Regions from separate parts of the Desulfosporosinus sp. SYSU MS00001 genome, predicted to be linked through region 2. Evidence: riboswitches for the same ligand, from Rfam matches in the RefSeq annotation. Region 2 holds a riboswitch; the other holds the start of a gene.

Region 1 (3,131 bases), on a different contig from region 2:
TAATGCTTGTTCGAATTAATTCTGACTGGCCTTAAGAGCCTGGTCCAAATCAGAGAGGAGGTCATCAATCGTTTCCAGACCAATGGAGAGGCGGATCATATCCGGGGAGATTCCAGCGGCGCGTTGGGATGCCTCATCAAGTTGTTGATGAGTCGTACTTGCAGGGTGGATGACAAGGGATTTAGCATCTCCGACGTTAGCTAAATGGGAGAATAGCTGCAGATGATTGATGAAGGTTTCACCTTCCTGAAGTCCGCCTTTAACTCCGAAGGTGAAGATCGAACCCGCACCTTTGGGTAAATACTTTTGAGCAAGAGTATAATAAGGGCTGTTTGTCAGGCTGGGATAATTCACCCAAGAGACAAATTGATGGTTGTGCAAAAATTCCGCCACTCTTTGGGCGTTTTCAATATGTCTTTCCATACGAAGGGGAAGAGTTTCTAAGCCTTGCAAAAACAAGAAGGAGTTGAAAGGGGATAAGGCCGCTCCGGTGTCACGCAAGAGAGACACCCGGGCCTTGGTAATATAGGCGGCTTTGCCGCAGGCTTCCGTATAAACAATTCCATGGTAGCTGGGGTCAGGTTCGCTTAATCCAGGAAATTTACCGTTACTCCAGTTAAAGTTGCCGGAATCAACTAGGATTCCACCGATGGAAGTCCCGTGCCCGCCGATAAACTTAGTAGCCGAATGAACAACAATATCTGCACCGTGTTCAATAGGCCGGCATAAATAAGGAGAGGCAAAGGTATTGTCGACAATGAGAGGAAGATTCTTTTCATGAGCGATACGGGCTAATTCAGACAAATCGGCAACATTAATTTGGGGATTGCCAATCGTTTCAGTATATAAAGCCCTGGTTCGGTCTGTAATTTTAGAGCGGAATTCTTCCGGATTATCACCGTTGACGAAATGAGTTTTAATCCCTAATTTAGCCAAAGTATAGGCAAACAAAGTGTAAGTTCCGCCGTAAAGCGAGCCTGAAGCGACAATCTCATCTCCGGCTTGAGCAATGGTTAGGATAGCATACATAATGGCTGCTTGCCCGGAGGCTGTGGCCAGGGCACCAACGCCTCCTTCGAGGAGGGCAAGGCGCTGCTCGAAAACATCCTGAGTGGGATTCATGATTCGGGAATAGATGTTGCCGGGTTCTTTAAGGGAAAAGAGGTTGGCAGCGTGTTCTGTGTCATTGAAAACAAAGGAGGAGGTTTGGTAGATTGGAACGGCACGCGAATTGGTAGCAGAGTCGGGGTTTTGTCCTCCATGTAAAGAAAGTGTTTCAAATCCAAATTGGTGTTTTTCAGTCATTGTAATTTCTCTCCTTTTCTTAGCAGACAGTTACTTTTAGTGAACTGACTGTCAGTAAAATGTAATTGTTAAGATTTTGTTTACCGCGGGTTTAAATCCGGTTATTAGGAGAGGTTAGGTCAGCTGATAATAAAAAAACGATCGCTTCAGAGAAGCAATCGTTAGGTATTTAACACGCTGCTCTCATCTCTCAGAACCTAAGGTTCTGCTGGAATTGGCACCTCATAGCTTAGACTATCGGTTGCCGGGCATCATAGGGCCAGTCCCTCCGCCACTCTTGATAAGAGAATCAATATTAACTTGGTTTCAAGATAATATAGCTAATATAAAACAAACTATGGTCCCTGTCAAGTCAAAAATAATTTAAATATTTTCCATGGCCACGGACAGCATGAGCTTAATCCGATTAAGTTGATTGACCTCGCTGGCTCCGGGATCGTAGTCGATGGGTGCAATGTTGGCCGCCGGATAAGAGCGGCGGAGTTCACGAACCATACCTTTGCCTGTAATATGGTTTGGTAAGCAGGCAAAGGGCTGCAAACACACGATATTATTGACTCCGCTGCGAATCAGTTCAACCATTTCTCCGGTTAGAAACCAGCCTTCTCCCGATTGATTGGCAAGGGAAAGATGGTTTGAAGCATACTTGGCAATTTCTTCGATAGGTTTGGGAGCCGTAAATCGTTTACTGGCATTGAGGGCTTTTTTCATTTCTCGTCGATAGGCTTCAATCCGACCGATAGAGAAGTTGCCGGATACCATTCCCCAAAAGCTACCAGACAGCTGTTTATATTTAATACGATTATCAAAAGCTCCGTATAGAAGAAAGTCCGCAAGGTCAGGTACAACTGCCTCAGCGCCTTCAGACTCAAGCAGTTCGACAATGTTGTTATTAGCGGTGGGGTGAAATTTGACAAGAATTTCACCAACGACGCCAACTTTAGGTTTGACCCAATCTTCATGAATAGGGAGAGCGTCAAAGTCCTTGACAATTTGCCGAATGTTCTTCTCGTATTCTTTGGTATTACCTGTCTTTAATGATTCTTGACAACGCTTCACCCATGAATCGTATAAGCGATTGGCTGAGCTTGGTTCTTGTTCGTAAGGGCGCACTCGATAAAGAACTCGCATCAGGAGATCTCCATAGATCAATCCCTGCATTACTCTTTTAAAAATCGGAAGTGTAATTTTAAAGCCTGGGTTTTGCTCTAAGCTTGATGAATTTCCCGTATTTAAAGCAACAACGGGTACATGTCCCATATGGGCGTCTGCCAAGGCCTTGCGGATAAAGGCAATATAGTTGGTCGCCCGGCATCCTCCGCCGGTTTGGGAAATTATTACCGAGGTGTTGTCTAAATCATACTTGCCGGAATTTAAGGCCTTCATGATTTGTCCAACGACAATAATAGCCGGATAGCAAGCGTCATTATGCACGTATTTTAAGCCTTCATCAATGGCGGCTTTATCTACAGAAGGTAAAATTTCTATAGTATAGCCTGCCACTTCAAAGCCGGTTTGAAAAAACTGAAAGTGAATGGGAGACATTTGGGGGACTAAGAGAGTATGAGCTTTTTTCATTTCCTTAGTAAAAATAACGCGCGGATGTCTTATGATTAACTTTTCTGGGGTTACCTGACGTTTGTCACGTTCCTTGATAGCAGCGATTAAAGAACGCACACGAATTCGGGCAGCCCCTAAATTATTAATTTCGTCAATTTTGATGACGGTATAAATCTTGCCGTAAGCTTCGAGAATTTCTTTAACTTGGTCCGTAGTGACTGCATCTAAACCGCAGCCGAAAGAGTTTAACTGGATCAGCTCCAGAG
Region 2 (3,131 bases):
TAGGTACTGAAAATCTTACCGTTTGCCTGAATACTTTTATGCAGAAAATCCAAGAACTTATTAACATTCATCCCGGCTTTCTGAGCGTAATCAATCGTGTATAATTGTTCAACAGTGGTGAACTTTTCCGGCCAGACATAACTTCCCGTCTGCAAATTATAATTGGACGGGAAAAAGCCCTGATTATTAAGAGGGGCATTTTTAAGAATATCTAAAGTACTGCGAACTGATTGCTTGGCTGGAGGAAAATCGGCTGATAAGGTTTCCAATCCCACCGGATCGATATAGAATAAAGAAATTTTCTGCTCTGCTTTTCCTATTCTGCCATCGTAGCTGTCGCAAAATACATTTTCGTCCCGGTTATATTTATAAAGATTAAATGCCAAGAAAAAAGCTTTGATTTTATAAGTTAGCTCACCAAAGTCAGAACTTGCCACGTCCAAACTTCTTAATAATCTTAGTTGATCAACCAAGGCCGTTGCATCGTCCGGTTGTTTCTCCTGCAAATTTAGCCGCCAGTAATAATATCCTTTGGGGGCTGTAAAATACGTTTGCAGGTTATTAAGAACAGATTCAAACAGTTTTTTATCTTTGACAAGCAGAGCATACTCCATAAGTTGACCTTGGGACTCTAAAAGAACATACCTATCGTTTTCGGTTCCCACACCCTGACAGCTTGTCAGCAGACCCTCACTCGTAATAAAGTGCTGAGATAGTAACTGATCAATTTTCTTTTCAGTGCTGTTCTGGGTGTCAACATTAAGTAAATATTTACTAGCCAAGTTGCCCGGTTCCAAGTGGTTTATTTTATAGTTGAAGTATAAGAACGATCCAATAAACAATCCAGCAAAAGGAATTAGGAAGATGGCAAACAATTTTATTTTCTTTTTAATTTTAAGATCCACTCCTCTCCAGTAGCGTAAAACAAACGGCAGATTATGCCTTAACTTCAATGTTAATTCAACATTAACTCTTCTACATCAACTTAATTCTATATCTTTCATCAATTTCCTTCGTATTTATGGTCAAACATTAAAATTCAAACAAAATCTAACATTGAACGAACTAGTTCAGCATTATGCATGCAATTATCTCCCGTTAAACCATTATTTATGATCCTTTGACATATTCAGTAACTGAGTCTACAAAAAGAATACCATCTAAATGATCTATTTCATGGCAAAAACATTTTGCTAAATCTCCTGTCCCTGTTAATATTATTTCCTTCCCATTTTCGTTTAAAGCCTTAACCCTTACTTTAGCAGGCCTCTTAAGTTTACCCCATATATTAGGAATACTTAAACATCCCTCGATAACCTCTTGATTCCCCTCGCGTTCAATAATTTCGGGATTTACCAGCTTCAGAAGCCCTTGTCCCATATCAATGACAACCAATCTTTTTAGCAATCCAATCTGAGGAGCAGCCAATCCGCCGCCATTTTCTTTATACATTGTTTCTGCCATATCATTGAGTATTTGTCTTATTTTGTCGTCGATTATTTCAACAGGTTTACTCTTTTTTCGTAATAGTTCATCATCCAAAAACCTAAGCTTCCTCAAAGCCATTTAAATCACACCTCTTCTAATCTCTGCCTTAATTTTAAGGTAACTTTAGTTAACACCCTTCATTAGCTCCATTTTAACTCTAATTTCTTTTTCTAACACGATAACTTTTTTAAAGATCTTTTCCAGAACCTAAGACCCTTTTCATAACCATACAAAACAACTTTTTTCTCGGCAGCCAATGGAAGAACTAAATCCCTTTCGGATTTTTTCAAGGCCTCCGCAAACCATTCTTGTTGAGTCATTCCCGCTAAATCACAGATACGTTCGATGCGTTGTTTTTCATTCTCTGTAACAGGAAACCAAATTATATCATCCATGGAAAGCACCTCTCTTTTGGAAAACGTTAATTTTTACCAAAAACAAAAATATCTCTTCTAACATGAAGAGATATTTATAGCTCTCATCTGTTAGGAATACTCCTACAGGATTTAGCACCATGCTTACGCTGGTTGCTGGGCTTCATCGGGCCAGTCCCTCCACCACTCTTGATAAGAGATTTATTCAATTGATTGTGTTAATGATTAATATACTAGTTGCAAACTTCGTTTTTGTCAATTCTAATTTAAAAAGCCTAATGCTTCGTATTAATTTTACAGGCAACAGCTTGATCAACCATATCCTTTGATAAGATATCCGCATACACTTCTTCGTGTCTTTTCAGCCAGCTATTAGCATAGGTACACGTAGCCGAAGCCTTAAGACCTTTTTCTCTTAAATAATCAGCTACAACCTGCATCATCTTGCCGGCCATACCTTGCCCTCTCAAGCTTGGATTCACATAAGTATGGTCTATATCTAGCTCGCCATTTTCCTTAGAAACAAATGTTGCTTCACACATTAGTTCGCCTTTTTCATCGGTTGCATATATACGTCGATCTTCATACTGCCAATTCATAACTAATTCCTCCTCGATAGTTTCGTTTGGCCTCTATCGGGCCTAGGACTCACTTTAATTACTCTTGAACTCTCCTGATTTACCAGTAGTATTCTTTACGGAAGGTTAGTTGATACAAGTTTACCAGGAAACTAAGGATTTTTCACTATTAATTGTTAGATGATCCCCATTAACCACCTATTATTACCAATAGCTATTCCGGTTTATCATGATATAATACATTCAAGGGGAAAGTCCCTTAGTCTTTTTCATGGTACTTATATTGCCCTCCGGGGACAGCAATTCGGAGGGACTTTTTTCTAAGAGCTCGTCTGGCATAAAGTTAGACATGTCTCTTTGCGGAAGATTGAGGGGGTGGCTGCCAATCAATTCGTTTGGCAGCACCCCCTTTCGGATGTTGCATTATATAATTTCATTAGTCACATTTTTCAGCAGTCTTCGAGGCTGCTTTTTATTTGCAGATAATTCCTTCAATCATCTTCAACTCGCAGTAATGATTGATTTATAAATAGGTAATACAAAATTACCCATAGACCCACTACCACTTAAGGAGTTTTCAGCCAACATTCAGTAAGCTTTAAGTTTCACTTCAGTCCAAATTCAGCTAGCGGCCTTAGAATAACCTTGTCGTTAAAAAACATTTATCAAATCTAAAGGAGATGTTTAACGA

What was found. Region 2 has a riboswitch for S-adenosylmethionine ahead of ACPUYX_RS03885 (hypothetical protein). Riboswitches for the same ligand answer to the same signal wherever they lie in the genome.
Region 1: linked by a shared signal. The riboswitch ahead of ACPUYX_RS15080 (homocysteine synthase) and the one ahead of ACPUYX_RS03885 (hypothetical protein) in region 2 are both predicted to bind S-adenosylmethionine.

The regions. Positions count from the first base shown of each region.
Region 1 is NZ_JBNFTW010000008.1:127,975-131,105, reverse strand. Features, by position in the region: gene ACPUYX_RS15080 (homocysteine synthase) at 16-1,305, opposite strand; SAM riboswitch class I at 1,486-1,592, opposite strand; gene ACPUYX_RS15075 (acyl-CoA dehydratase activase-related protein) at 1,669-3,131, opposite strand, start outside.
Region 2 is NZ_JBNFTW010000002.1:103,877-107,007, reverse strand. Features, by position in the region: gene ACPUYX_RS03895 (hypothetical protein) at 1-782, opposite strand, end outside; gene def (peptide deformylase) at 1,111-1,566, opposite strand; gene ACPUYX_RS03885 (hypothetical protein) at 1,659-1,883, opposite strand; SAM riboswitch class I at 1,964-2,061, opposite strand; gene ACPUYX_RS03880 (GNAT family N-acetyltransferase) at 2,138-2,461, opposite strand.